Regions from separate parts of the Thalassotalea coralli genome, predicted to be linked through region 2. Evidence: predicted binding sites of a transcription regulator. Region 2 holds the regulator's gene; the other holds the start of a gene.
The links. The regulator sigma-54, encoded in region 2, starts transcription at its own class of promoters, with help from an activator protein. The targets are predictions, from matches to a motif close to GTTGGCACGNNNNTNGNNT.
Positions count from the first base shown of each region.

Region 1: ACOB80_RS02110 (DUF4097 family beta strand repeat-containing protein) is a predicted target of sigma-54. The motif match lies at 10,770-10,788, and genes of this name have one in related genera.

Region 1 is NZ_JBVVBK010000001.1:472,638-488,560, forward strand. Features, by position in the region: gene nuoF (NADH-quinone oxidoreductase subunit NuoF) at 1-613, shown strand, start outside; gene nuoG (NADH-quinone oxidoreductase subunit NuoG) at 558-3,506, shown strand; gene nuoH (NADH-quinone oxidoreductase subunit NuoH) at 3,499-4,470, shown strand; gene nuoI (NADH-quinone oxidoreductase subunit NuoI) at 4,470-4,985, shown strand; gene nuoJ (NADH-quinone oxidoreductase subunit J) at 4,982-5,506, shown strand; gene nuoK (NADH-quinone oxidoreductase subunit NuoK) at 5,508-5,816, shown strand; gene nuoL (NADH-quinone oxidoreductase subunit L) at 5,820-7,682, shown strand; gene ACOB80_RS02100 (complex I subunit 4 family protein) at 7,679-9,151, shown strand; gene ACOB80_RS02105 (NADH-quinone oxidoreductase subunit N) at 9,144-10,586, shown strand; gene ACOB80_RS02110 (DUF4097 family beta strand repeat-containing protein) at 10,873-11,655, shown strand; gene ACOB80_RS02115 (DEAD/DEAH box helicase) at 11,985-13,742, shown strand; gene hppD (4-hydroxyphenylpyruvate dioxygenase) at 14,070-15,113, shown strand; gene can (carbonate dehydratase) at 15,203-15,808, opposite strand.
Region 2 is NZ_JBVVBK010000007.1:279,012-294,934, reverse strand. Features, by position in the region: gene ACOB80_RS17930 (calcium/sodium antiporter) at 241-1,218, shown strand; gene ACOB80_RS17925 (KpsF/GutQ family sugar-phosphate isomerase) at 1,279-2,244, shown strand; gene kdsC (3-deoxy-manno-octulosonate-8-phosphatase KdsC) at 2,244-2,792, shown strand; gene lptC (LPS export ABC transporter periplasmic protein LptC) at 2,789-3,355, shown strand; gene lptA (lipopolysaccharide transport periplasmic protein LptA) at 3,321-3,845, shown strand; gene lptB (LPS export ABC transporter ATP-binding protein) at 3,842-4,570, shown strand; gene ACOB80_RS17900 (RNA polymerase factor sigma-54) at 4,631-6,130, shown strand; gene hpf (ribosome hibernation promoting factor) at 6,155-6,442, shown strand; gene ptsN (PTS IIA-like nitrogen regulatory protein PtsN) at 6,454-6,909, shown strand; gene rapZ (RNase adapter RapZ) at 6,925-7,779, shown strand; gene ACOB80_RS17880 (HPr family phosphocarrier protein) at 7,794-8,066, shown strand; gene mgtE (magnesium transporter) at 8,350-9,708, shown strand; gene pmbA (metalloprotease PmbA) at 9,800-11,143, opposite strand; gene yjgA (ribosome biogenesis factor YjgA) at 11,250-11,768, shown strand; gene ACOB80_RS17860 (hypothetical protein) at 11,847-12,035, opposite strand; gene ACOB80_RS17855 (hypothetical protein) at 12,455-12,778, opposite strand; gene ACOB80_RS17850 (hypothetical protein) at 12,913-13,290, opposite strand; gene ACOB80_RS17845 (hypothetical protein) at 14,341-14,709, opposite strand; gene ACOB80_RS17840 (hypothetical protein) at 14,823-15,203, opposite strand; gene ACOB80_RS17835 (hypothetical protein) at 15,322-15,675, opposite strand; gene ACOB80_RS17830 (hypothetical protein) at 15,793-15,923, opposite strand, start outside.

The DNA of each region.
Region 1 (15,923 bases), on a different contig from region 2:
TGGAATAGATTGGTATCAAGATTTGTCTCCCGACAGTGATGCTGGCACCAAAATTTATGGCGCTTGTGGCAAAGTAAAAACGCCGGGGTTATGGGAACTGCCTATGGGCGTAAGTATTGGCGAGTTGCTCAATGATTATGCTGGCGGTATGCATGATGGCCTCTCTTTAAAAGGTTTGTTACCCGGTGGTGCTTCTACTGATTTTCTATTGCCTGAGCATTTAGATACCCCTATGGATTTTGACTCGATAGCAAAAGCAGGTAGTCGACTAGGTACCGGCGGTCTGATTGTCCTAGATAATAAAAGTTGCCCAGTTGCTATGGTGCAAAATTTAATGAAGTTCTTCGCACAAGAGTCGTGTGGTTGGTGTACGCCATGCCGAGACGGTACGCCGTGGGCGCTTGAGTTGTTAACACGTATTGAACAAGGCGTTGGCAATCAACAAGACATAGAACAACTGTGGCAACTTTGTGATTTCATGTGGATAGGTAAAACCCATTGCGCACTCGCGCCTGGTGCTGTCGAACCGTTGAAGTCGGCATTAAAGTACTTTGCCGATGATTTCAGTGAACACATCGAGCAAAAAGCATGCTCCTACCGAGTGGGAGGATGATGGTATGTCTAGCGAACAACAGTCAAATGACAATGTAAAGAACAACTCTGACGATAATACCAACGCTCAGTTCATTACTATTTATATAGATGGTCAGCCGATAACGGTAGATCCCGCTGATAACCTGCTAGCTGGCGTATTATCCGCAAAACTAAACCTGCCTTATTTCTGTTGGCACCCAGAAATGGGCTCTGTAGGCGCTTGCCGACAATGTGCGGTTACCCAGTTTCAAGATGAAAATGATGAACAAGGCCGAATTGTCATGGCCTGCACCACACCTGTTAGCGATGGCATGCGCATTGGGTTAAATAACCAAGCTTCCTCTGAGTTTCGAGAGCAAGTGATTGCTGCCATGATGACAAATCACCCACATGACTGTCCTGTGTGTGCAGAAGGAGGGGAGTGCCACTTACAAGACATGACAGTGATGACGGGTCACAGTGCGAGACATTTCCCAGGATTAAAGCGTACTTTTACTAATCAGAATTTAGGGCAGTTTGTTGGCCACGATATGAACCGCTGTATTACCTGTTACCGCTGTGTTCGTTACTACAATGATTATGCAGGCGGAACGGATTTCGGTGTATATGGTTCAAAAAATCAAGTGTATTTTGGACGGCAGCAAGAAGGACAGCTGCAAAGCCAATTCAGTGGCAACTTAGTTGAAGTATGTCCAACTGGGGTGTTCACGAATAAAGTTTTTTCGGCTCATTACAGCCGGAAATGGGATTTGCAATCTACGCCATCTGTATGTGGCCAATGTGCGACAGGATGCAATGTTAGTATAGGTGAGCGTTACGGTAGTGTTCGCCGTGTGATGAATCGCTATAACCCAGATATCAATCGCTATTTTATTTGTGATCATGGGCGGTTTGGTATCGAGTTTGTTAATAGTGAGAAAAGGTTAACCTCATGCAAAGGTATTGAGCAAAAGTCACCTGTTTCATTATCAGAATTTGATGTAGTGAAAGCATTTCTTCCGTATCGTGGAAAAACGATAGCGGGAATAGCTTCTGCTAGCGCAAGTTTGGAAGCCAATAGTTTACTGAAAATTATTGTCGGCCAAGAAAACTTTAGTTGTGGTTTTACTAAGGCGCAGCAAGAGATGGCGATACTACATCGCAATTTTCTTGCCGACCACCCGACGGTTTCGAATGCTGAAATAGAGCAAAGTGATTACGTATTAATTATTCAAGAAGACGTTGCTCATAGTGCGCCAAGAATTGCATTAAGTGTTAGGCAAGCTTCACGAAATAAAGGGGTAGAACAAGCGGCTAGCCTCGGTGTACCTAAATGGCAAGACAGTGCTGTTCGCACTATTGCTGGTGACGATAAATCACCGATAACTATTTTATCAGCGCATTGCACTGACTTAGATGATTGCGCCAGTGACTTTGTTAGGCAAACCCCGTCACAGTCTAACGCATTAATTGATGACATTATTGCGCTGATAAATGCGCAAGCTGAGATTAATGAACAAATCTTATCGGGAAAAATACTTGCCGCGCTTTTAAAAGCAAAACAACCACTTATTGTGTGTGGGTGGGACAGTGAAAAGCCTGAGTTATTAGAGTCAGCCACTAAGCTGATTGAATTGGTCGCTAAATCAAACTCGGGCGTGCGATCTGTCATCGTACCGCCAGAGGCAAACTCCTTAGGTTTGGCTGCTTTAGTTGACGAGCAAACTTTGACTGTAGAGGACATTGAGAGTAAATCAGCAACAGGTCAAATAACTGGACTTATTTTATTAGAAAATCAAAGTACTGAGCTTACAACGAGTACAGTAGAAATATTTCAACATCCAGACAGGTTTTTGTGTGCTATTGCCCATTTGTCAGAAGATCTTCATCAAGAGTGCCAATTTGTACTGCCGACAACGACTTATGCAGAATCTGATGGTCATTTTGTTAATTACCAGGGACGAGTTCAAGGCTTTTACCAAGCACTAGCACCTTCTAGACCCGTTCAAGAAAGCTGGCGTTGGTTGCAGCTAATCGCGCAAGGCGTATTAATTGACAGTAAACAACTAGATAAATTTGATACTTTAAAAGCACTGCACAAAGTATTAGCGGATACAGAAGCTGTTTGGCGACAAATAACCGATAGTAATCTAAATGAAAGTACTGAGAATATTCCAAGAGAGCCTCATCGCGCCAGTGGTCGAACGGCGAAAATGGCAAATCAATCTGTTCATGAAGTACAAACAACGAAAAGCCAAGACGAGTTTAACTTTTCAATGGAAGGGGAAAACTTATCTAGCAGTTCCGAAATGCCATATACTTGGGCGCCGGGTTGGAATTCAAACCAGTCGATTCATCATTTTCAAGAACGTGTTAACGGCGCGCTTGTCCATTCAAAACTGCCTCTGTCTGTTAATTGGTCATCTTTGACTAAACTGTCTTCATCTTTGTCAGAATCAGCATTGACCGAAAGCGAAAATGATTCTGGCTTTATTGCTGTGATTAGGCCTTGGTATTTAAGGCAGCAACTAACTCAACCTATCCCGGAATTTAGGTTGTTAACCACGGCGAATGTCATTTATTGCAACCCTGATGATGCGAGAAAGAATGATTGGCAGCAGGGTACTTGGCTTAAAATTGAGTGGCAAGCAGCTAACGGTGAACAGCATTTTAGTTGTTTGGCACAAGTGATGATTGATAGACAACAAACCGATCAACTTTATGGGTTGCTACCTATTGAATCTCACTTTCATTCTGGTACCCCTAGCCATATAGAGCCTGCCACAGAGTCACAAATTCAGGCAGAGCTAAAACGTCTTAAGCAAAAAAAACAGATAGCCGAGCAAGAAAAACTAGCACGCATTGCTCGATTAAAAGAGCGCGATCAAATGATCCCGATACGGCTTGTGTCTGGAGGTTTAGACGATGCTTGATATGGCATTTAAGCTGTTAGAGATTTTTCTCATTATAGCGTTGCTGATCCCTATTGCCGCCATGCTGGTGTGGGTAGAGCGTCGTATGATCGGTATTTGGCAAGATAGATTGGGGCCTAATCGTGTTGGCCCTATCGGGATTTTGCAGTCGGTGGCAGATTTATTGAAAATTTTAGGTAAGGAAGATTGGATTCCGCCCTTTAGTGACAAACGGGTATTTATTCTAGCGCCTATTATCGGGGCAACCTGTGTGCTAATGAGCTTTGCTGTCATGCCATTTTCGCCAACTATAGGTGTGTCGAACTTAAACATTGGCTTGCTTTTTTTCTTAGCAATGGCCTCTCTTGCCGTGTATTCGGTGGTATTAGCTGGCTGGGCGTCAAATTCTAAATATGCGTTATTGGGTGGTATTCGTGCAGCAGCACAAACCATCAGTTACGAAGTATTTATGGGGCTCTCTGTGATGGGCGTTGTCTTACTTGCTGGCACTTTTAATTTACGTGAAATCGTCTTAGCTCAGCAAAATGGCTGGTTTATTCAAACACAGTTTCTTGGTTTTTTTATCTTCCTTATTGCTGGTATTGCTGAAAGCCATCGGTTGCCCTTTGATTTACCAGAAGCAGAAACAGAATTAACAGCTGGCTTTCATACTGAATATTCAGGTCTAAAATTCGCGCTATTTTTTCTAGGCGAGTATCTAGGCGTTACCCTCATTTCATCAATGGCTGTTGTTTTATTCTTAGGTGGCTGGATGATGCCAGAGCCTCTTGCTTCTTGGTTGCCTCCGCTGTTCTGGTTTATTGCTAAAGTGTCAATTTTGGTGATGTTTTTTATTTTATTAAGAACCTCTTTACCTAGACCCAGATTTGACCAGTTACTTGCCTTTGGTTGGCAGGTGATGCTACCGCTCGCGCTTTTCAACTTGTTAATCACCGGCTTACTTTCATTATTGGAGGTGATCTAATGTGGAGCCAATTTCGCACCATGTGGTTGGTGTTAAAGCACACTTTTACTAAAGCTGATACTAATGAGTATCCCGAGAAAAAACCGTATTTAGCTCCACGTTATCGTGGTCGAATCGTATTAACGCGAGAGCCCGATGGTCAAGAGCGTTGTGTTGCCTGCAATTTGTGTGCGGTGGCTTGTCCTGTTGATTGTATTGCCCTGCAGCAAACAGTAGATGAAGACGGTCGAAAGCGTGCCGAGTTTTTCCGCATCAACTTTTCTCGTTGTATTTTATGTGGCTTTTGTGAGGAAGCTTGTCCGACCTACGCGATCCAGCTTACCCCTGACGTAGAGCTTGCTGAATATGACAGGCAAAACCTCGTCTATGAGAAAGAGCACTTACTTATTAATGGCGTGGGCAAATACCCTGACTATAGTTTCTATCAACAATCAGGTATTGCAATTGCGAATAAAGAAAAAGGGGAAGGAGAGCAAGAGAAACCACCGATCGATATTAAGGGGTTAATGCCATGAACGCTGCTGATATTTTAGTGCTCATGTTTTATTTAGCGGCTGCGGTTGCCGTTATTGCTTCGCTTAAAGTTATCACCCGAAAAAACACTATTCATGCACTTTTATATTTAGTGGTTTCTTTATTAGCAGTTGCTGTTTGCTTTTATTTAATGGGCGCTCCATTTGCCGCAGGGCTAGAAGTGATTGTTTACGCCGGCGCCATTTTAGTGCTGTTTGTCTTTGCCATTATGTTGTTTGGTTTAGGTAAAGACGAAACAAAATATGCACCTGAACGGCAAAAAATTAGCTATTGGATAGGGCCCGTGCTTTTAGCGACTATTTTGTTGGCTCAGTTAGTCTTTACTATGATACAACCTGATGTAAACCAAATGCTTAGTCAAAACATTGTTAGCTCAAAGCAAGTCGGCATTTTACTTTATGGTCCCTATCTTCTTGCCGTTGAAATTGCTTCGTTTTTATTACTAGCGGGCCTTATTGGCGGCTATCACTTTGCTAAAACAGAAACACAAGGGGGGCATTAACGTGGCTGCAATTCCGTTAGAGCATGTGCTTATCTTTGCCAGTATCTTATTTGTGATTGGTTTTGTTGGTGTGATAGTTCGCAAGAATACCTTGTTTATGCTGATGAGCTTAGAAGTGATGTTAAACGCTACAGGCGTGGCTTTTATAGGTGCGGGAAATGTCTGGCAACAAGCAGACGGGCAGGTGATGTTCATTTTAATTTTGACTTTGGCTGCTGCAGAAGTTGCTTTAGGGCTTGCTTTACTCATTCAAATGCAAAAGCGTTTTCGCAGTTTGGATATTGATAAGTTAAGCGAATTAAGGGGCTAATCAATGACAATTCTTGCTGCGTTGCCATTCTACCCTTTGATTAGCTTTCTTTTGTTGATCGGTTTAAAACAACGATTATCGTGGCAGCTTGCTTCGTTACTAAGTATCGGTAGTGTTTTTCTCTCTGCCATTTCAGCAGTTTACCTGACTTACGCGCTTCACCAATCTGGACTTGAAGCATTTGATGTCAATCTATGGCAGTGGTTCGCTATCGTGCTAGATGACGGCTCTAAATCTTGGGTTAATGTCGGCTTTTACTTTGATAAGTTAACGGCGGTCATGGCTTGCGTAGTGGCTGGCGTTGGCTGTTTGATTCACGTATATGCTGCGGCATATATGGAAAAAGATGCAGCGTTTCATCGTTTCATGTCTTATATGAATTTATTTATTGTGGCGATGCTGATCTTAGTCTTGGCAGACAATTTAGTTTTACTTTATTTAGGGTGGGAAGGCGTAGGACTGTGCAGCTTTCTACTCATTGGTTTTTGGTTTCATGATGAAGAAAATGTAAAAGCGGCGCGTAAAGCCTTTATTGTTACACGTATTGGCGATGCCTCTATGGCTCTAGGGCTTATTCTGCTTTTTTACTCGGTAAATACGTTGTCGATAACTGACATTAACTCTGCTGTTAGCACAAACTGGCTGGAATCTACTGAGGTTAAGTATACTATTGGCTTGCTACTTTTAGGGGGCGCTGTTGGAAAGTCAGCTCAATTACCTCTTCATACTTGGTTACCTGATGCAATGGCTGGTCCTACACCTGTAAGTGCGTTAATTCATGCGGCAACCATGGTAACGGCTGGTGTTTATCTTATTGTTCGTTTAAATGGTGTCTATTTGGCGTTGCCAGAGGTGATGACAGTTGTTGCCTGTGTCGGTGCATTAACCTTATTGCTCGCGGGTTTTGCCGCATTAGCGCAAACCGATATAAAGCGCGTTTTAGCTTATTCCACCATGAGCCAGATTGGTTATATGATGCTTGCCTTGGGAGCAGGAGCCTTTAGTGCAGGCGTTTTTCATTTAATGACTCATGCTTTTTTTAAGGCGTTACTGTTTTTAACGGCAGGTTCAATCATTGCCGCGATGCATCACCAGCAAGATATTTTTAAAATGGGAGGGCTAGCGAAAAAGTTACCTTTTGAATCCGTTTGTTTTGGTGTAGGCCTTTATTGTTTAATCGCTTTACCTGGTAGCTCAGGATTTTTTTCGAAAGAAGCTATTATTGCCGAGCTGTGGCAATCCAGCACTACTGGGCCAATTTTTTGGTGGGCTGCAATAATTGGTGCATTCCTTACTGCGATATACAGTACTCGATTGTTTTGTTTGGTGTGTTTGGGAACAACGCGAACCAGTGTTCAGGTGCACAGTCAAAAACATCCGTTCTTGAAAGTTAGCCTCTCTTTACTGCTCGTACTGTCGGTTATCGGTGGGTTGTTCACTGTTGATTTATCATCAATATTAGCCGTACAAACTGCAAGCGAACCCTCTCCACATTGGGCGCATTGGTTAGCGATAGCGACTCCCTTTATTGGTATTTCCGTTGCGTTAGTTTTATTTAAACGCTACTGGCAACAGCAAACTGCAGGGCAAGAACAACAAATTAGCGCGTCAACATCAAGTTGGGCAGGTGCTGCTAAACGTGCATTTGGCTTTGATTATGTATACCACCGCATTTTCGTTGCGCCGGTAGTATGGGTTAGTAGGATTAATCGACGAGATTTTATCGATCAACTATTAATGATTAATGTTTGGTATACCAATATGTGGCGAGACGTTTTACTCAGTGGGCAAAATGGTTCGCTACGTTGGTACGCAACGGCCTTTTCGCTGGGCTTAATCGTAGCCATAGGGAGTTGGTTGATATGATACTTACCGCCCTGATTTTTGGATTGATCTTTGGTGGCTGCTTAGCTTGGTTTGTTGAAGGGAGATCGGCAGGCAGTGCTAAATATGTCTGTGCTATTTTCTTAATTGCCGCACTATTTGGTGTATATACAGCACTTGAAGGGGGCGAGCTTGCTCATCAGCAATTAACAGAAGTCGTTAGCATAGCTTGGATCAGCGACTTTAATATCTACTTTACTTTAGGTAGTGACTACCTCTCTAGTATTATGATTTTGTTGACCTTGTTTCTTGCAGGTATTGCTTTGATGGTTTCTTGGCGAGAAATGAGTGGTAATCAAGTTTCTAGTGACAGTGATCAGAAGGTTGGTTTTTACTACGCAAATATTATGTTTGCGACGGCAGGAATAGTCGGGGTATTTTCTGCTCTCGATATGTTTTTGTTCTTCTTTTTTTGGGAGGTAATGCTATTACCCATTACTGCTCTTATCGCCATTTGGGGTCATGAGAATCGCCACTTTGCTGCCATAAAGTTCTTTATTTTTACTCAACTCAGTAGTTTATGTATGTTGATAGCGATTATCGCGATGGCTTATTGGCATAAAACACAATTTGGCGTACTAAGTTTTAACTATTTAGACTGGCTTTCTGTGTCTGTACCGATAGATATGCAATGGTATTTAATGTTGGGCTTTTTTATCGCCTTTGCAGTGAAATTACCTTGTGTTCCTGTGCATTCTTGGCTACCTGATGCTCATACTCAAGCGCCGACCGCAGGCAGTGTGTTGCTTGCTGGCATCTTATTAAAAACGGGGGCTTATGGATTAATTCGTTTTGTTATTCACTTGTATCCTGAAGCAAGTTCAGCGTTTGCTCAGTACGCTGCGTTATTAGGCGTTATTAGTATTTTATATGGCGCGCAGATGGCGTTTTCCCAAACTGATTTTAAACGCTTAGTTGCATATAGCAGTATCAGCCACATGGGATTTGTTACCTTGGCTTTGTTTTCTTTCAACCAGAGTGCTTACCACGGTGCAGTGATAACTATGTTGGCTCATGGCATCAGTAGTGCTGCCTTGTTTTCAATGGCTGGCATGATTTATAGCCGCATTCACTCGCGCCAATTAACTGATATGGGCGGAATAGGGGCAAGCGCGCCCGTCATGACGGGCTTTGCTCTAGCGTTTTGTGCAGCTGCCGTTGGCATGCCCGGTTTAGCAAACTTTATTGGCGAATTTCTCAGTTTACTGGGTGCTTTTCAGCGTTTTCCTGTACTCGTTTCCGTCGCTGTTCTTGGAATTATCGCGTCGGCTGTTTACGGAATGCGCTTATTTCAGCGCAGTTTTCACGGTCCCGCAAAAGTGAAGGTTATCGATTTAACGCAACGTGAATTACTTATCTGTTTAGCACTATTTATCGCGTTATTATTACTAGGCTTGTTTCCTCAACTTGTCCTAAATGGCTCTCTGTCAATGGAGGCAAGTCATGGCTAATATTTCATGGAGCTTGCTAACACCACATTTTGTCTTATCGGCAGGTATAGTCTTGGCTATGCTATTAGTTGCTTGGAAGCGCAGTCAGGGCTTAATTGCTGCTTTTACTTTAGCTGTTTTAGGGCTTGTACTTATCGCTACTATGTCTTCAATAGGAGCTGTCAGCGAACATGTTACACCGCTTATTAAAGTCGATGATTTCTCCAGACTTGCTTTAATCTTGATCGTAATTAGTGCACTAGTTAGCACATTGATGAGCATGAAATCGCTTAGTCATGATATTGAAGTACATGATGAGTATTATTTGTTGCTACTGCTTGCAACTCTCGGAGGCGCAATATTAGTAGTGAGTGACCATTATGCCTCGCTATTTTTAGGTTTTGAACTACTGAGTTTGTCGCTTGTTGCACTTACAGGTTATTTTCGCGCTCATGCTCACCAAGTCGAAGTGGCGATGAAGTACCTTATTCTTAGCGCTAGCGCTTCTAGTTTTATGCTGCTTGGTATTGCGTTTTTGTATAGTCAGTTGGGGACTTTGTCGTTCTCAAGTGCTATCACTGTTGTTAATAATGACAGCTTAATTTTACTCTTTGGAAGTATGCTGCTGCTTTCAGGTATGTTGTTTAAATTATCGATATTCCCATTTCATATGTGGACGCCGGATGTTTATCAAGGGGCGCCAACCCCGATAACGTTTGTGCTTGCTACTTTATCTAAAATCGCGATATTGACGGTACTGATTAAATGCTTTTTCTCTATAGGCTATGGGCAAGTATTACAGCAAAATGTCTTATTAACTGTGCTCAGTTGCTTTGCTGTGCTATCCATGGTTTTTGGCAATATCATGGCGATAAAACAAAGCATAATGAAAAGGTTACTTGCTTATTCATCTATCGCACATTTGGGGTACCTCCTCATTTTACTACTCGTTGCTAACAATAGCTCACAACAAGGTGAAATGGTGGCATTGGTTTACCTGCTAGCATACTTGTTAGCGAATATCGCTGTTTTTTCAGTATTGGTCATTGTTGAGCATGCACAACATCGCTCAGATAAATCTGACATTACCCTTGTAGATTTGCGGGGACTATTTTGGCACCAGCCTATATTAGCGAGTTTAATGTTGTTAGGTATCTTCGGCTTAGCAGGGCTACCTTTAACATTAGGCTTTGTTGGTAAGTTTTACTTAATGGCGCTAGCAACGAGTGCGTCGTTATGGGGGGTATTGGCTGCGTTGATCTTAGGGAGTGGTATTAGCTTGGCTTACTATTTACCTATTGTCTTTAGTTTATTCAAAGACAAAGAAAAGCAATCAAAAAGGCACTACAGGTTAAATCCTTTGTTGGCGTCATCGCTTTTCGTATTTCTTGTTATTTCACTTTGGGCGGGTGTATACCCAGATTCTCTCACACAATTTTTTATGATTACGAGTTAGCGCGGTTTCTTCTTAGTCTATCTTTCATTTTTTGGTTCAACAATTTCTCCTTTTAAGTAGGCGCAAGAAAAAAATTATTGGTCAATTAAACCAAATGTTGAACTTTTGCGACTTAATAAATGAGTAAATTAGCTAACACTTTTGGTCTGCTGTTTTAGTTGATTGAAATATAAGGAAAAAATATTTGGCTCAATGTTTGAATTATTGATATAGGGTAGCAATGAGACAAACGCTTAAGCCTGTATAACAAAGATAAGCTAAGCCTGAATCACTAAAGGATAAAATAATGACAACGATTTTTAATAAATTACCAACCAAAAAAAGTTCACGCCTATTAACTGCTGTTTGTGCATCGTCATTACTATTAGGCGGTCAAGCTTTTGCTGATGAACATCGTAAGAGTCATCTATCTTTAGATGTTAATGATATTCGTATGTTAGCTATTGAAGCTGGCGCTGGTAGCTTATCAATTGAGGGGGTTGCTAATGGTGATGTTATCGAAGTAACAGCGGAAATTTATGCGAAGAATATAGATAAAACTGAGATTGACTTGTCTTTGAATAAAAAGGGTCAAAAAGCAGTACTCGTTTCACATATTGAAAATAACTACTCTAGCTGGGGCGGCAATTCACCGAAAATTAACCTAACGGTTAAGTTACCTCAATCGTTAGCATTAAAAGTAAAAGACGGCTCAGGCTCTATAGATATCGAAAACCTACTTTCTAGCATCGAGCTACACGATGGTTCTGGCTCTGTTGATATCAATAATGTTACAGGTAACATCGATATTAAAGATGGCTCAGGCTCAATTGCTTTGAAAGATATAGAAGGCGACATTTCAATAGACGATGGCTCTGGCAGTATCAGCGCAAAACACATTGAAGGTAATTTAGAGATAGATGACGGTTCAGGCCAAATCACCGTAAAACACGTATCTGGTGACGTTACTTTAGATGATGGCTCAGGCAGTATTTATGTCGATACTGTGGGTAGTTTAGACATTATTGAGTCGGGCTCTGGTGGCTTGACGGTAGAAAACGTAAAAGGCGATTTTAAAATCGATAGTTAATAGCTAGTTTCTCTCTGGACGCAAGCAAATTAATCGTTAGTGCTCGCGACTTTTAACACCAACAAGTTCTTGTTGGTGTTTTTTTGTCCCTAAATTGGACAAATTTCTTGTATAAATGGTCAATATCTGTATAATGCGCGCCTCGTTGTCGGGGTAACGCCTCCAACGAAAACTTTTAGAGGTGGGGTTATCCCATTAGACTTGTTGTTTAGCGAAAACATTTTACCTAGTTTTTGCTTCTTTGTGCCTAAAGTCTTCCTGGCGATTTCCTCGTTGTATTTATCGGATCTTATGTTGTTATTTGGATCCGCATTGGGAAGACAATTCGAATGCTTAATATTGACAATTCCGCTGTCGGTTTTGATGGCCTAGGCTTGCCTGAAAAAATCTTATCTGCAGTTACTGAACTTGGTTTTGAATCAGCTACACCTATTCAAGCGAAAACAATTCCTTCGTTATTAGAAGGCTTTGACGTACTTGGTGAAGCACAAACGGGTACAGGTAAAACAGCGGCATTTAGCTTACCTGCGTTAACTAAAATTGATGCCAATTTAAGAAAACCACAAATGTTGGTACTTGCGCCAACTCGTGAACTTGCTATTCAAGTAGCTGAAGCTATCGAAAGCTTTGCGAAAAATATTCGCGGCTTACGTGTAGCAACACTATATGGTGGACAATCTTATGGACCACAATTCCAACAATTAGAGCGCGGAGCGCAAGTTGTTGTTGGTACGCCAGGCCGTTTAATGGATCACCTTCGTCGCAAAAGCTTAAAGCTTAAAGACATTTCTGTTTGTGTGCTTGATGAAGCCGATGAAATGTTGAATATGGGGTTCTTAGAAGATATTGAGTGGATTTTAGAGCACTTGCCTGAAGAGACTCAAATGGCGCTTTTCTCAGCAACAATGCCATCTCAAATTCGCAAAGTAGCGAATCGTTTCTTAAAAGATCCTGTGCACGTAAAAATCGCTGCTGAGAAAAAGAAACAAGCTAATATCGAGCAACTTGCTTGGAAAGTGAGCGGTATTAATAAGATGACTGCGCTAGAGCGTATTGCTGAAACACAGGAATACGATGCCGTTATTATTTTCGTACGTACCAGAAATGATACTGTTGAAGTTGCTGAAAAGTTAGAGCGCTCTGGTTACCCAGCTCTTGCGTTAAATGGTGATATGAACCAAGCGCAACGTGAAAGAGCGGTAGACCAAATCAAAACAGGTAAGGCAAACATTCTAATTGCAACAGATGTTGTGGCTCGTGGTTTAGATATCCCGCGTATCTCACTTGTTATTAACTACGACTTACCTGGCGATAATGAATCTTATGTTCACCGAATTGGTAGAACAGGCCGTGCGGGTCGTACTGGTACAGCGATTTCATTTGTTCGTCCACGTGAAATGTATTTGCTTCGCCAATATGAACGTTTAACTTCCGGCAAGATTTCGCCATTTGAATTACCAAGTATTCAAGAAATCGGTCAAGCACGTATTGCTAAAACACAAGAACAACTTGCTGGCTTAATTGCTGATACTGATCTTTCTGATATGAAAGAGATTGTAGAAAGTATGGCAGAGCAAGCAGAATTGTCGATGACGGATTTAGCTGCTGCTTTACTTCACTTAAAACAAGTTAAACAGCCACTGCGTCCAAAAGAAGATCCTCGTCCGCGTCGTGAATCTCGCGATAGAGATCAGCGTCGTGGTCGCGATGGCAGAGATGACAGACGTGCTTCTCGTAACGATCGTGGCGATAAGCCAAGAAAGAGCAAAGTGGCTCGTCAAGATGTTGATTGGCAAACATACCGCATTGAAGTGGGGACAGAGCATGGCGCTAAGCCGGGTGATATCGTTGGTGCTATTGCCAATGAGATTTCACTTGATAGTGGTTATATCGGTCAAATTAAGCTTCAAGATCGCTTTAGCTTTGTTCAGTTACCAAAAGGTATGCCAGACAACGTATTTAAACAGTTAAAGCGTGTACGTGTGCGTCGCCAAGCACTAGAGATTTCGGTTTCTCAGGCGCCTGTAGTAACTGAGAACGCGAGAAAGCGCAATGACAAGGGTAGACGTGGTGTTAAATTAAACTAATCACACGACTACTTTTAAAGAAAAACCCAGCTTTTATGCTGGGTTTTTTTGTGTATAGAGGAAAAAACTAGCAAGAATTCCTTATAGGGCTCCCTCCAGAAATCAGGCTAAAATGGTATATTCTTGTTGCAAGATAAAAGGGTGTAAAAATATTTTTACAACTGTCGCGTAGGCACTGTAGGGGCTGGATTCAATCCGACTAAACTATCCTCAAAATAAACGTACATTTTCATTTACGTATTCTCAATTACTGCTTTAGGGCTAGCTCTTTTCCCAAAAAAATATCCTCGTAATAATAAAGTCAATTCAAGTCGAGAGAGATAACAAATGACTGACGTGACTAACCCACTAAAATTATGCGGTATTGAATTTACTGAGTACGCAACACCAGATTCTGATTTCATGGAAAAAGCTTTTTATGGCTTTGGTTTTTCAAAAACTCGTCGGTTCAAAAGCCGTGACATCGTTTACTTTAATCAAAACGATATTCATTTCTTACTGAACAATGAGAAAAAAGGTTTTTCTAGCGAGTTCGCTAAGAGCCATGGTCCGGCAATTTGTTCAATGGGCTGGCGTGTAGAAGACGCTGCTTTTGCATTTGAACAAGCAATTGCTCGCGGTGCAAAATCAGCACAGCACGAAGAAAATAAACTTCCTTACCCTGCGATTTACGGCATTGGTGATAGCCTTATTTATTTTATCGATAAGTTTGGTGATAAGGGCTCTATTTATGAAGATGATTTTGAGCTACTAGACAACCCTGTAATCGTTGAAGATAAAGGTTTTAAAGCAGTAGACCATTTAACGAATAATGTTTACCAAGGCACGATGGAGCATTGGGCTAACTTTTACAAAGATGTATTTGGTTTTACTGAAGTACGTTACTTCGATATTAAAGGTGAGCGTTCTGCGCTTGTATCTTATGCCTTACAATCGCCTTGTGGAAATTTCTCTATTCCAATTAACGAAGGTAAAGGTACTAACAACAACCAAATCGATGAGTACTTAGAAGAGTACAATGGCCCGGGTGTACAGCATCTTGCGTTTATTACTGATGACTTAGTTGGTTCATTAGACAAAATCGATAAATCGATTATTGATACGTTAAACATTGTTCCTGAGTATTATGATGATGTATTCGACCGTATTCCTTGGGTAAAAGAAGATAAAGAGCGAATTAAAGATCATCAAATTCTTGTTGATAGCCAAAATGAAGGTTCGTATTTACTACAAATTTTCACTAAGAATATTTTTGGTCCAATCTTTATCGAAATGATTCAGCGTGTAGATGATAAAGGTTTTGGTGAAGGTAACTTTACTGCGCTATTTAAGTCTATTGAGCTTAACCAAATTGAACGTGGTGTACTTTAACACCTTAAAAATGTAAGTTTGATAAGTAGATAAGAATTAAAAAACCTCGCAAATGCGAGGTTTTTTTATGGAAAAATTAAATTCACTAATTAAGCATTTGAGCCGTCAGTAGAGACTTCTAAATCTTTCAAAATACCGTCTTTTAAGTTGTAAACGAAACCATGAACGGTTAATGGCTGCTCACGTTTCCATGCATCACGAATAATTGTGGTGTTGGTTACATTCGCAACTTGCTCAATTACATTTAGCTCACATAGTGTATTAAACCTATCTTGATGCTCTTCAACACTGTCTAATTTTTCTTTATGGAAACGGTACACATCTTCGATGTGTCTTAACCAGTTGTCGATTAAACCATAGTTATCGTTATCCATAGATGCTAATACACCGCCACAGCCATAGTGGCCACACACGATAATGTGTTTTACTTTTAGGTATTCGACTGCGTATTGAATAACAGACAAACAGTTTAAGTCAGTATGAATAACTTGGTTAGCAATATTGCGGTGTACAAATACTTCACCTGGCATTAAGCCCATTAATTGGTTCGCCGGTACACGAGAGTCTGAGCAACCTATCCATAAATACTCAGGGTTTTGTTGTTTCGCTAGGTTGTCAAAAAATTCAGGATCTTCCTGTTTGATCTTTTCTGCCCAGTTGCGATTGTTTTCAAATAGGTGGTCGATATTGCTCATATTTACTAGTACCTCAATTTAATTGATGACATTTTATGTCATTATGGTGCTAAATGTAAATTTCTTATGTTAACAATTAGCATAGATCAGACCAGACAAGGTAGAATAACTGTAT
Region 2 (15,923 bases):
TAATTCGTTTATAAACGTAAGAATTTGTAATATTCGTGGAATTTTCGTTCATTTGCCCCCACTAATAAACAGATGAATAGCAGACCTAGCTTTGGTTGACTATCTTTCATTAGCAGGTAAATTGATGAAAAAATGCCAATCTAAGACGAAATTCTGGCCTTTTTACACTATTTTGAGCAAAAGCTCTTTTTTTTTTGCCTACAACCAGCGACAATTTGCCGACATATTTTGGAGTCGTAAATGTTATTGCAAATTTTTATACTGTTAATTTCTTTAGTTACCCTTGTTTGGAGTGCGGACAAGTTTGTCGTTGGCGCTTCTTCACTCGCGCGTAATTTTGGTGTTAGCCCAATGATTATCGGATTGACTATAGTCGCTATGGGTTCTTCTGCACCTGAAATGATGATCGCTGCAACGGCATCCTTAGACGGTAAACCTGACACCGCGATTGGTAATGCGATTGGCTCCAATATCACTAATATCGCCTTAGTTTTAGGCATTACAGCGTTAATGCACCCCTTGTCTGTTTCTTCTTCTACCATCAAACGTGAGTTACCGCTTGTTCTTGCAATAACTTTACTCGCCTATTGGATGCTATTAGACAAACACTTTTCAGCAACCGAAGGCTACATCCTATTTGCTGGCTTTTTTATCTACATTATTTCTTTACTCATGATCACATTAAAACGCGCCAAAAATAAGCCTATGGACGATGCCATGATCATTGAAGCTGAACAAGAAGTACCAGACGCCCTACCGACTTCTTGGGCGCTGTTTTGGTTAGCAGTAGGCATGGTGCTATTGCCAATGAGTGCCAGCTATTTAGTAAGCTCAGCCGAATTTATCGCTCGAGCTTTTGGCGTCAGTGATCTGGTTATCGGCTTAACTGTTATCGCCATTGGTACTAGCTTACCTGAGCTCGCAGCAAGCATAATGAGTATTGTGAAAAAAGAAGATGATCTTGCCTTAGGCAATATCATTGGCTCCAACATATTTAATATTTTAGCGGTATTGTCACTTGCAGGCATGATCGCCCCAGGCGAAATCGACGCTAATGCAGCAGTAAGAGACGCACCTTATATGGTCGGTGTCACCCTTCTTCTATTTATCTTGTGTTTTGGTCGCAAGTTAGGCAATTTCAGAATCACTCGAGCTAAGGGTGCCTTACTTTTAGTAAGCTTTATTGCTTACCAGCTACTATTATTTAGTCAACTGTAAGATTTTACAGTTGAATGTATGATTCGGTTTTTTTAAAGCCAAACGGAAATTGAGTTAACTATGTCCAAATTTAAAGCACTTGCCAAACAAGTTATTGAAATTGAAAAACAAGCAATCGATGAGCTAAACGAGCATATCAACGATAACTTTGAAACGGCATGCGAATTAATTTTAGCGACTAAAGGACGAGTCATCGTTATCGGCATGGGTAAATCAGGCCATGTCGGTGGCAAAATCGCTGCAACATTAGCGAGCACCGGAACACCAGCATTTTTTGTCCACCCTGGCGAAGCAAGCCACGGTGATTTAGGCATGATTACCGAAGATGACATTGTTTTAGCTATTTCTAATTCTGGTGAAACTGGCGAGTTATTATCGATTATCCCCGTGATAAAGCGCATTGGTGCCAAAATGATAGGCATGTCAGGCAATGAAGAGTCGACTTTAGCTAAATTAAGCGATGTCCATATCTGTGTGAAAGTATCACAAGAAGCCTGCCCATTAGGCTTAGCACCAACCTCAAGCACTACCGCAACCTTAGTAATGGGTGATGCACTAGCAGTCGCACTATTAGAAACACGTGGTTTTACTGCCGACGATTTTGCGCTTTCGCACCCAGGTGGCAGTTTAGGTAAAAGGCTCTTACTTCGTTTAGAAGACATCATGCACAAAGGAAACCGCTTACCCGTGGTTAAGCTTGATGTATTAGTAAAAGACGCCCTAGTAGAAATGTCCGAAAAAGGTTTAGGCATGACCGCCATTGTTAACGATGAAAATCAGCTCGTTGGTTTATTCACTGATGGTGACTTACGTCGCGTACTTGACGATAAAACAGATATACATCAAGATGTTATTGAGTCAGTGATGACCAAAAACCCAACAACAGCTTCACCTGAAATGCTAGCAGCTGAAGCGTTGAAAATTATGGAAGATAAGAAAATAAACGGCCTTATTGTCGTAGATAACCAAGGCTACCCGATTGGTGCTATGAATATGCATGACTTGTTAAAGTCAGGGGTAATGTAATGAATACAACACTTTATGGCAGTATTGACGATAGTGTTTATCAGAAATTTTCTCAGATAAAGCTCTTTGTTTGTGACATAGATGGCGTTTTTTCCGACGGTAGAATATATCTAGGTAACGACGGTGAAGAGCTAAAAGCTTTCCACACGAAGGATGGTTATGGCGTAAAAGCGTTAGCAGCAAGTGGCGTTGATTTAGCCGTGATAACCGGCCGAAATTCAAATATTGTCAATACCCGCATGACAGCACTTAATGTTAAACACATTATTCAAGGTAAAGAAGACAAATTACCCGTTCTAAAAGAGTTATTAGCGGCAGAAGGTTTAGCGCCAGAACACGTTGCCTATATTGGTGACGATATGCCAGACTTTGCTTGTATGGATTATGTTGGTTTAAGTATCGCAGTTAATGACGCCCATCCCGCTATTTTGAAAATAGCACATTATGTAACGACAAATAGAGGTGGATTTGGTGCCGTACGTGAAGCCTGTGATATTATGATGCAAAGCCAAAATACGTTATCACAAGCCACCGGCGCTAGTATATGACACGCACTCACGTTCTTTCTTTACTCTTTTTCATCTGCGCTGTAACCATTTACGGCGTTTTTGAATGGTTTGAAAAAGACCTAGAACAAGCAAATAATGAAGACTATGCGATGAACCCGGACTTCGTTGCAGAGCAATTAAGCAGTAAAGCGTTCGCTCAAAGTGGCAAGTTATCTTATAAGATAGATGCACTAAAAATGGAACATTACAGCGAGCTTGCAGTCACATATTTTGAGCTACCTAAATATACTCTGTTCCCAAAAAGTGGTGACAAGCCTTGGGAAATAAGTGCTAAAGAAGGCACATTATTTGGTAATCATCGCGTACAGCTAGAACAAGATGTTTTGTTGGTAGCTACCGACGAAGACAGTATAATTAAAGAAATACACGGAACTGACTTGGAACTGGATCTCAGTACCAACATCATTAGTTCCAAACAGAATATCGAACTTAAGGGCGCCGATTTTGTGATGTATGGCGCAGGACTTATCGTCGATTTAAATACTAAACAAATAACGTTGACGAAACATGATAAAACGAATTATTTCAAACAAGCGCAATAGGTTACTGGCAGTCATTCTTTGTGCGACTTTTTCAGTAAACGGCTTTGCTGCCGATGACGACCTTAAGCAAAAAATACACGTTGACGCATCGCGTTCTGCTGGCGATCTAAAAAATAAAATATTTAGCTACATCGACAATGTCGTCATTACACAAGGCAGCTTAAAAATAAAAGCAGATCTCGTTCAAGTGTTATCAAATCCAGATTCAGAGCCAAAAACCTATATCGCAAAAGGGTCTCCAGCAACCTTCGAGCAAATTTTAGAAGATGGTACGCCTATTTATTTACAAGCCAATGAGATTACTTACGAGCCGGCAAAAAATACTATAGTCATTTCGGGTAATGCAGAATTAAGGCAAGCAGGAAGCATGGTAAAAAGTAGCGTGATTACCTATAACCTTCTAACTGAGCAAGTGCTTGCAGATAGTAAAGACAACGAACGAGTACAAACCACTCTTCAGCCGAAACAACTGGAAAAGCTTAAAAAATGAGTGCAGTGTTAAGTGCTAGCAATCTAGCTAAATCATATAAAGGCCGCCAAGTTGTAAAAAACGTTGGCTTATCTGTTGAAGCCGGGCAAATTGTTGGTTTACTTGGCCCTAACGGCGCTGGCAAAACCACGTCCTTTTACATGATTGTTGGCCTTGTTAACAATGACAAAGGCAAGATCACCTTAGATGGTGAAGACCTTACACTATTGCCTATGCATGAGCGCGCGCGTCGAGGCATTGGCTATCTGCCACAAGAAGCCTCGATTTTTAGAAAGCTAACTGTTTATCAGAACATTATGGCTATCTTAGAAACACGTAAAGATCTGAACGCTATCGAGCGAGAAGAAAAACTCGAACACTTAGTTGAAGAATTTAATATCGGTCACATTACCGAAAACACAGGCATGAGCCTATCTGGCGGTGAGCGTCGTCGCGTAGAAATTGCTCGTGCGTTAGCGGCTGATCCTAAATTTATATTGCTAGATGAACCCTTTGCTGGCGTAGACCCAATTTCTGTCGGTGATATTAAGAAAATTATTCTACACTTAAAGAACAAGGGAATTGGTATTCTAATTACTGACCACAATGTACGTGAAACCCTCGATGTGTGTGAACATGCTTATATCGTCAGTCATGGAGAATTAATCGCTCAAGGGAATGCAGATCAAATTTTAGCGAATCAACAGGTACGAGATGTATATCTTGGAGAGCAATTCACGTTATAGTTGTGATAAGCTGTTAAAAAAACAAAACCAATAACCTTGGAAAGGATAAGAATTAGATAAATGCGCCCTAGTCTTCAACTCCGTATTGGACAACAACTGACTATGACACCTCAGTTGCAACAAGCGATAAAATTGTTGCAGCTGTCAACGTTGGATCTACAACAAGAAATTCAAGAAGCGCTTGAAAGCAATCCTTTATTAGAAGTTGACGAAGCAGCTTCCGCTAACCAAGAATCTCAGCCTGATAATTTAGAACAAGCTTTTTCTGAAACAACGGAAACGCCTACGGCGAATGATGGCTCTGAAGACGCCTCGCCAACCATTGATGAAATCAGCACAACAGAAGCAATGGATAAGTCTGATATTCCAGAAGAGCTGAATATAGACACCACTTGGGATGAAAGTTTCAGTGCAGGCGTATCAAATACAGGTGCCGCTGCTCCTTCAGAAGATTTTGTTTATCAAGGTGAAACCACAGACTCCATTCAAGATCACCTTCGCTGGCAAATGGAATTAACACCATTTACTGAGACCGACGAAGCCATCGCAATGGCAATTATCGACGCTATTGACGATGCCGGTTATTTAACGGTAACCACCGAAGATATTTTAGAATCTCTTGGCTTAGAAGATGTTGAATTGGATGAAGTAGAAGCTGTGCTTAAGCGCATCAACGTATTCGATCCAGTTGGTGTCGGTGCCCGCTCTATTCCTGAGTGTCTAATTATTCAATTAAACCAATTTGATAAAGATACGCCTTGGCTAGAAGAAGCCAAGCTAATCATTGGCGAGCACATTGACTTACTAGGTAACCGTGACTATCGCACCATCATGCGTAAGACACGCTTGAAAGAAGACCAATTACGCGAAATTATTCGTTTGATCCAGTCACTAGATCCTAGACCGGGCGACTCAGTGATCAAACAAGAAGAGCAATACATTATTCCTGATGTATCTGTTGAAAAGAAAAATGGTCGTTGGGTGGTTGAACTAAATCCAGATACTGCGCCTCGCCTTTCAGTAAACCAACAATATGCTTCTATGGCGCGTTCGATGAAAAATTCTAACGATAGCCAATTTATTCGTTCTAATTTGCAAGAAGCCAAATGGTTTATCAAGAGCTTAGAAAGCCGTAACGATACACTATTAAAAGTAAGTAACTGCATTGTTCAGCGCCAACAAGGGTTCTTTGAGCATGGCCCAGAAGCTATGCGCCCAATGGTTCTTAACGACATTGCCGAAGCTGTAGATATGCATGAATCTACGATTTCACGTGTAACCACACAAAAATACATGCACACCCCACGCGGGATATTTGAACTAAAATATTTCTTCTCTAGCCATGTGAGTACGGAAAATGGCGGAGAGTGTTCTTCCACTGCGATCAGAGCTTTAATTAAAAAGCTGGTCGCAGCAGAAGTGCCAGCGAAACCACTGAGCGATAGTAAAATGGCTGAGTTGTTAGCTGAGCAGGGCATAAACGTTGCAAGACGGACCATAGCCAAATATAGAGAGTCTCTAGGCATTCCACCGTCTAATCAGCGTAAAAGTTTACTGTAAACCTTGAAAGAAGGATGAGAGCTTATGCAAATTAATCTTGCTGGACACCATGTAGAAATCACTGAACCTATGCGCGATAGCGTTAATAAAAAGTTTGCAAAGCTTGAGCGACATTTTGATCACATCAACAATGTCTATGTAGTACTTACCGTAGAGAAGCTCAACCAAATTGCGGAAGCAACTGTTCATTTAAACGGTACCGAAGTTCACGCCAAAGCACAGAATGAAGACATGTATGCTTCTATTGATTCTTTAGTGAACAAACTCGATAAACAAATCCTCAAATATAAAGGCAAAATAAGCCAACACTAGTTTCAACTTCAATGAAAATATCCGACATCATGACAGAGAACTGCACTTTATGTGCAGTTCCTGCTACTAGTAAAAAAAGAATCCTAGAAATCATTTGTGAAAAAGCTGCAGAAAATGCAGTTGAAATGAATACCTACACCTTACTTGAAAGTTTAATGCAGCGTGAAAAAATGGGCTCAACGGGTATCGGCAACGGTATTGCCATTCCTCATGGCCGGTTAGCTGATAGTGAAAAAGTGATGTTAGTGGTAGCAACAACTGAACACCCTATTGAATTTGACGCGATAGATAACCGCCCTGTTGATATTTTTGTCGCCTTATTTGTTCCCGAGCAGCAATGTCAGGAACACCTTTCAACATTACAAAGTATCGCAAAATTATTTGGTAATAAAAAAGTCGTCAAACAAGTGCGAAAATGTGACAGCGATAAAGCACTCTTTCAATTTATAACACAAGCCGAACAATAAAAACGGAATTACAACATGAAACTCACCATCGTCAGCGGACGTTCTGGCTCGGGCAAGACAGTAGCCCTTCGTGTACTTGAAGATTTAGGATATTACTGTGTTGATAACATTCCTGTTAACTTGCTACCAGCACTTACGCATACGGTAATCAATGATTACGAAACCGTTGCGGTGAGTTTGGATGTTCGAAATTTACCTGATGACCCGTCTGATGTTTCTGAAATTATCGACTACTTACCAAGCGCAGTAGAATTAAGTATTGTTTACTTAGACGCTGACGATAACGACCTGATAAAACGCTTTAGTGAAACCAGACGTTTGCATCCGCTTATCAAGCAAAACATCGCGTTAGATCAGGCAATTTCTCTTGAGAAAAAGCTATTAGAGCCTATTTCATCACGCGCTAACTTATACATTAATACTAGCCAGTTAACCCCTCACCAGCTTGCTGATCTTATTCGTGAACGTATTTTGGGTAAAACCACTGGCAATATGGTAGTGGTATTTGAATCTTTTGGGTTTAAACATGGTGTGCCGAAAGACGCTGACTTTGTTTTCGACGCTCGCTTCTTACCTAACCCATTTTGGGAAAAAGACTTAAAGCCTTATACCGGACTAGATCAACCTGTAATCGACTTTCTTGCAAGCCAGCCAATTGTCACTAAATTTGTTTGGCAAATTAACAGCTTTATGATGACCTGGTTACCTCACCTAGAGCGCAATAACCGCAGCTATATTACTATTGCTATTGGCTGTACTGGCGGAAAACACAGATCCGTATACATTGCGGAATTACTCACAAATAACCTGAAAAAAGAACGCGCAGACGTGCAAGCTCGACACCGAGACTTAAACGTTGCGTCAACGTAAAGGCTCGTGCATTAATGACCATCTCGAAAGATATCTTAATCACCAATAAACTTGGGCTTCATGCCCGAGCGGCGACTAAGCTTGCTCAACTGTGCCAGCAATTTACGGCAGATATTCAAATCGAGCTAGAAGAAAACACGGCAGATGCTAATAGCGTGATGGGATTAATGTTATTAGCAGGAAGCCAAGGAAAAACAGTAAAAGTTCACGCCAGCGGAAAAGATGCAGAACAAGCGATGTTTGCCATAAACAAGCTTTTTACTGACAATTTCGATGAAGAACAGTAATTTTCAATAACTTTACCATTCCCCTATCCACTAAGTTACGCGGTTAAATTCGCTAGCATCAAGAAAAAAGCTGATAAAACCAGATAGTTGAGATAAACTATTGTAGTTGGTAACGCAGTATTTACTGTTTAACCTGCATTGGTGAACCAGTTATTTTCATCAAGAAAAAATAACGTTTGATAGTAAAAGTGTCACCTTTTTCAAAGATTATTCAATATTCGTGTAGTGATACTGATTGAAGTAGATATTTACCTCAATTGGTATGAAGGCATAGGACAACAAGATGCCGGAATTGTCAGAACAAGATTATAGTCAACAAAAGCTGCAGCAAGTTAACGAAGCACTTGGTAGCGGTATGTTTGTCTATGTGCGCAAGTTAATGCAGAACATGCCTGCATATGACTTGGCACTACTACTCGAATCATCTCCAACGAAAACACGTACCGTACTGTGGCAACTTATCGACCCAGATCATCACGGTGAAGTCCTCGAAGAGCTTAATGAAGAAGTTCGTAAAGGCATCTTAAAAAACATCCGGCCGGAAAAGCTTGCCGAAGTTGCTGAAGGCATGGATGTAGATGACCTCGCAGAAGTATTAAGAACGCTACCTGATAGCGTTTATCGTGAAGTACTTAGCTCCATGGACTCGCAAGACAGGAGTCGCGTAGAGCAGGCACTTGCTTACGAAGAAGATACCGCTGGCGGTATCATGAATACCGATACTATCACTATCCGCCCTGACGTAACGGTGGATGTGGTTTTACGCTATTTAAGATTAAAAGGCGAATTGCCTGAGTCAACTGACTCCTTCTATGTTGTAGACAGAAAAGACCGCTTTATCGGCGCTATTTCACTACAAGCAATTGTCACAGCGAAGCCTGAAACTACAGTTTCAAACCTTATCGATGCCGAAGTTGAAGCTGTCACCGTTGATATGCCTGAGACAGAAGTTGCTCAGCTGTTCGAACGATTTGACTGGTTCTCTGCCCCAGTTATCGATGAAGAAGGCCGCCTAGTAGGTCGTATTACGGTCGATGATATCGTTGATATCATCCGTGAAGAAGCAGAACACTCGATGATGAGTATGGCGGGTCTAGATGACGAAGCCGATACCTTTGCCCCTGTTGTTAAAAGTACACAACAGCGCTCTATCTGGCTGGGTGTAAACTTAATTACCGCTTTATTCGCTGTAGCTGTATCAGCGATGTTCGAAGACATCTTAAGCCAGTTAGCCATTCTGGCGATCTTAAATACCTTAGTGCCAAGTATGGGCGGCGTTGCAGGTAACCAAACACTTACCCTGGTTATTCGTGGTATTGCTTTGGGCCATGTTGGTGAAAGTAACTCGAAAATTTTACTTTATAAAGAACTCGCTATCGGCTTCTTAAATGGCATTATTTGGGCGCTACTGATAGGGCTTGTTGTGGGTATTTGGAAACAAGACGTCACCTTAGGTAGCATCATAGCCTTTGCCATGTTGATGAATATGACGGCTGCTGGTGTAGCTGGTGTGGTTATTCCGTTAATGCTTAAACGAATGAATATTGACCCAGCGCTCGCGGGTAGCGTTATCCTAACAACGATTACGGATGTAGTGGGTATTTTTGCGTTCTTAGGCACTGCAACATTGTTATTGGGTTAATACTTAACATTTCCCCTTTAAGAACTAACAATGTTGCAAGCCAAAATTGTTGCAAGCCAGCATAGTTATGAGCCACAGAAACTAGTTACGACTAGTTTCCTGCTACTTGTAATTCGTTAATAAGTACAGAGCCGGTGTGAATCGCACCTTTTAAGTCAGTATCGCTACCTACAGCAACTAACCCTGAGAACATATCTTGTAGCTTACCTGCAATAGTAATTTCTGACACAGGATAGGCAATTTCGCCGTTTTCTACCCAAAAGCCAGCAGCACCGCGAGAATAGTCACCATTTACGATATTAACGCCCTGCCCCATTAGCTCTGTTACCAATAAGCCAGTGCCTAGTGTTTTAAGCATTTGCTTAAAATCACCGCCATTTGCCGACACTTGCCAGTTGTGAATACCGCCAGCATGACCTGTTGTTTGTAAGCCTAACTTGCGTGCTGAATAACTCGTTAACAAATAAGTTGCTAGCGCACCGTCAGTGATAATTTCGCGATCTTGTGTTGCTACGCCTTCGCTATCAAAAGCACTACTCGCTAATGCGCCTTTAATTTGTGGACGCTCTGAAATCGTTAGAAACTCAGGAAAAAGCTGCTTACCAATAGAATCAACTAAGAAAGACGATTTACGGTATAAGTTTCCACCGCTAATAGCGGCAATAAGATGTCCCCAAAAACCGTTAGCAATATCAGCACGGAACATGACAGGAACTTTCCCTGTTGGCAATTTTTGCGCATTTAAACGTGATGTTGCTTCAATTGCCGCCTTTATGCCGATATCTTCAGGCTTTTCTAATAAGTCGAATTTACGATTGATAGAATAGGCGTAATCGCGCTGCATTTCATCTGCTTCATTGGCAATCATCACACAGCTCAAGCTATGACGACTACTAGGGTAGCCAACAATTTGTCCGTGGCTATTACCGTACACTTTAAAGCCTTCAAAACTTGCTAATGTGGCACCGTCAGAGTTACCGATACGCTTGTCATGATTTAAACCTGCCACTTCACACGATTTAGCAATGTCAATGGCTTCATCAGTAGATAAAACTTTCGGGTGATATAAATCTAGGTCAGGCGGGTCCATTGCTAGCAGTTCTTTATCCGCTAAGCCAGAACAGTCATCAACCGAGGTATATTTGGCAATATTTACCGCTGCTTGTACCGTTTGGTTTAATGCTTCTTGAGACAAATCTGCGGTAGACGCACTACCTTTTCGCCCTTCACAGTACACAGTAATACCCAGGGCACCGTCGTTGGTAAACTCAACGGTTTCAACTTCACCTAGGCGAGTACAAACGCTTAAGCCCTGCTGACGACTCATCGCAACTTCCGCGCCATCTGCGCCAAGAGAATTGGCCAAATCAAGTACGTCACCAACACGCGACTTTACTTGTTCCATTTGTTCTATAATTGAATTTTTATCTGTCATCGAAGTAAACAACTCTTAACCCAGTACTTTCAGTATAGGCTTATGCTAGTGGCAAAGTGCAGCTTAAGGTATACTATGCCAATGTTTTTAATCCAGTCTTTTTATTATGCCTGACTACGACCACGATATCGACGCATTAGACGAAGAATATAAAAGTAAATCTGATATAAAGCGTGAAATGCACGCGCTACAAGATTTTGCTATGCGTTTAGTTAAACTATCAAAGCATCAACGTTCGAAGGTTCCGTTTACCGAAGAGCTATTAGAAGCCCTTGCTCTAGCCGATAAAATTCAAAACAAACCTGAAGCTTTGCGCCGCCATGTGCGCTTTATGAGTAAAGTATTACTTGAAACAGATCTAGAGCCTATTCAAAAAGCGCTTGATATCATGGCTAACAAGCATCAGCAAGAAACCACCAAGTTTCACAAACTTGAACAATTGCGCGATGAAGTGATTGACCAAGGCGGTAACAAAATTGAAGAGCTGTTAAGCCAGCACCCTGCAATGGACAGACAAAAGCTACGTCAGTTGCAACGACAGGCTGCTAAAGAGAAAGCTTCAGAGAAAACTGGTAAGTATTACCGAGAGCTATTTGCTTATTTGAAAGAACATGTAGAACAATAAAAAAACGCGCTTTAAGCGCGTTTTTTTATTCACTGGCTAAATCTTAATGTCGACCATAATTATGATTAAAAATGTGGTTTAAATATCTAAATCATCGGAGCCATAATTGTTACAAACACCAACAACAATCTTCAACGCCTGATCCTCATTAAACCCTTGGTTGATTAGCGCTTCAAACAACAACCTAATTTCCCGAGCTTGTCGGTTAATTGATTCTTCGTCAACTTCCACCGTTAACCATTTATTTAACGTTTGTGTAATAGACATAAATAATCGCCTCCATTCTAAATAAGTAATAAAAAAGGTTTTACTAAGCGAAACCGAGCCAAACTTTAGTAGTCCCGCACTTAATTGGCTTGTTATGTGTCACTTAATTACCACATAAGAAATTTACGAATAAAAGGGGTGACAAACTTGTTTCCTTTTATGCCATAAGTAAGGAATAGAATACCAAGCAATAAACTAAATGAAGCAAAAGCGTAACCAAACAAGTCATGCTTTATAAAAATTAGGCTATAGCTAAAAAATGCGATAAAACTTATACCTAAAGAAAAACCCAATACACGAATCATTTTGACACTCCATCGTTTCATTGACACAAAACGCCCACTCAAGGGGCTGATAATGCTTGGCTAAACTTGTGTAGCGGAGCGGAACCGAGCCAAGCTTTAGCAGTCCCGCTTGATTTACTTGTTAGTTTTTTTTGCTCTTTGATATAAATACAAGAAGCCTACTACAGTGCCCGATGGAATACATAGCAATAACACCATTGCTATTGGAAACGCAAATCTATGGACATTAGTATTTTGTTTTATTAAATAATACCCACTTAACAAAACTAACACATTTAATACTAAAGCAATATTAACCAAAGCGTGGACGTAAAGAGGTAAAGCAAGATAGGCCGGCATTTGAGTTACGCCAAACGAGAAAGCTATAACAAAACCGATTAAGCTCGTGGTGCCATAAATTAAATAAGCCCAACCTGACACTCGAAAATCACTATTCATTTTTAAACCTCAATCCTTTGAAAAACCTAACGCCCCAATAACGGGCTGATAAATGCTTGGCTAAACTTGTGTAGCGAAACGGAACCGAGCCAAGCTTTAGCAATCCCGCACTTAAACAGCTTGTTATATAGCGATTACTCTATACAACGCTTTAGATTGTTTAGTAAATTACCAAAATTGGAGTCAGAAGTATACGAACCAAAACCTGATGAACTGTAATAAAACCAACTAGTTAAATATGCTCTAACTTTGACACCTTTTTCTTTTTTAAAGCCGCTAAATTTTAAATTTACATTGATAGAGTCAGTCTTAATTTTTAACTTACCAGAATAATTTTGTTTCTGAATAATTTCCAAGTCTGCTATCAGGTTCGAAATAATACTTTCTCGAATAGGGTAAGTAACTATTTCACCTTGTGATCCCAAAGCAGAAACGGAACATTGAAGTTTATCCTCTGCATGGACAAACGTAAAAGTTGAGGTATCAAAAATTAGTCTAGATTGGCCGCTCATGCAGTTCCATGCTTAGCTATATAACGCCCCAATAAGGGACTGATAAATGCTTGGCTAAACTGTGTAGCGAAGCGGAACTGAGCCAAGCTTTAACAATCCCGCCTTGAACAGCTTGTTAGCTGTTTTTTAAACCGTAACCTAAATACTCAAATGCTTTAAGAATTAGTAAAGCTAGTAAAACATAAATAAGCCCAGTAACAAAGCTGAACGGTATTGCGAAAATAAGCATTATTGGCAAGAACTCCAACGCTGAATTTACACCCTTTGAAATTGCTATTTGAACTGTAAAGCCAGAAATAAAGAAGATTAGAAATGCTATGGGTGTAAAAATTATATACTTCGAAATGTTTTCTGTGGGTTTAAACCAAACATAAATAGAATAACAAACCGCAAATGGAAGGTAGTACCAAATCCAAATATCTTGAAAGTGATCTACTTTCAGCGGATACAGGATTACTGGTAATAAATAAACTAGACCTAAATATTTCGCTTTGTTCATGAAACAGCTAACGCCCCGCTAAGGGGCTGATAATAGCTTGCTAAAATATGAAGCGAAGCGGAACCGAGCAAGCTGTTAGCAGTCCCGCCTTAAGCGGCTTGTTATGTTTACTACTTAACTTAACCATCAAATAGCACAAACAAACCCAGTAAAATCATTGTGATATAAAATAGTAATACAAGGATACCTTTAAACGAAAATAATAAAAATTTTTTAGAATCTATGAATATGAATTTATTTTTTACTAATTCATATAAAAGGTATGAAAACACACACAACAATGAAAAGACAATGATGTGATAAGCTTCTATAGGTTTTATAAATCCCGCGTACATTAACGCAACAGAAGCGATAAAGACTAAGGTTACTATAGTGTTTATTTGCAACTTAATTTTTTTAAACTTCAATAAAATATCTTTCATTAGCCTTTCAAATTAAGCCGAACTACAAGGCAAACATAACGCCCGCATAAGCGGACCAAAATGCTTGGCTATAATTTGCGAGGAACGAGCACAAGCCAAGCTTTTTGTGTCCGCCTCTTAATGCGCTTGTTAGCTGTACTTCGCCTTATTGAACATTTTAGCCATCCGTATTGCGGCTACAAATGAAAATGCAAATACTACCGCAACATACGCAAACCATGACACTTGGTATAGGCCAAGTAAATTGCTTAAAGCATGTGACATAAAAAACACAAAAGTTGCGGAAAATGCTAGATGCTTAATTGCTAGTGTGTCTTTTATTTTAAGTTGGCCTAAATAGAAGCCTGCACCACCAACCACACCCGCGATAGTTACACTGAAAAATATATTAAAAATGCCTATATCTGCACCTGATTTATAAACTGAGTAATAACGAAGAATAAACCCAAAGATAATCAAAAATGCGGTAAATAAACCTGACTGTTTGATAATACTCAATTGTACTCCTTGTACAGCTAACGCCCGCATAAGGGGCTGATAATAGCTTGCTAAACTGTGTAGCGAAGCGGAACCGAGCAAGCTGTTAGCAGTCCCTTCACTTAATGCGCTTGTTAGGTATTATTGAGCCTAGAGATGAACTTAAACTTATGAATACCATACGTAAATACAGCAAACACTACAAACGAAAACAGCCCAAAAGTTGTATCTTTTTCATCAATTAGCGATGTAAAAGAAACAAGTGTTAATAGTAGAAAAAGCCGCTCAAAACTTTGAGCAATTAGTTTGATAAAGGTATGCATGAATGGCTCTTCTGATTTAATGGAAACCAAAACTACGCCAGCTATACCAAATAAAATAATAATGAACTCTCTCGCTAGAGATACTTCCTCAATTACTTCACTAAACCCTGTTAAATTAAATAAGGACATTCCAATAGCGAAGCATGAAATATGCAAAATTATAGCGAGAAAGGTTCTGAAAACTTCACCCATATTTGAGTAATACCTAACGCCCTGCTAAGGGGCAAATAATACTTGGCTAAAATTTAGAGCGCAGCGACAAAAGCCAAGTGTTATTTGTCCCATGCGTCGTTTGCACTTAAGCAGCTTGTTATATGCCCCATTCAACAGCACTAACACCTTCGATTCTATTAACGATACTTTCTAGTTCCACTTTAACTTTTGCTTCCTCTGCTTCACCAGAGTTGCCAAAGAGTTTTTTTAGAAAAGGAACTCGTTGCTCAGACCAAATTTGCCAGAGGGGCACGTCCGTCTCTTCATCATTTCTCCCCATATAAATATCAACAACAATTCCATTTACACATGCTTCTATCGAAAACATATATTCAGAATCAATTGGTTCATTTGGCGTAAAGTTTAACTTTTCGAGCTCTGAGTGAACGTACTCAGCCAACTCTTTGGCAGAATCAAATTTGTTTGTTTTAAAATATAAGTTTTGATTCATGCGCAATCCTTTATGGGCATATAACGCCCCAATAAGGGGCTGATAAATGCTTGGCTAAACTTGTGTAGCGAAGCGGAACTGAGCCAAGCTTTAGCAGTCCCGCACTTGATTGGCTTGTTATAAGCCATTTGTTGCCACCCTTTGCCCGCAATGAATGCAAACAATTGAACCAGAAAACCAACGCCAAACCACTTTATCCCAGCTCCCGCTTGATGCTGGGTGAGGCTTTTTGAAACCTTGAACAGTTA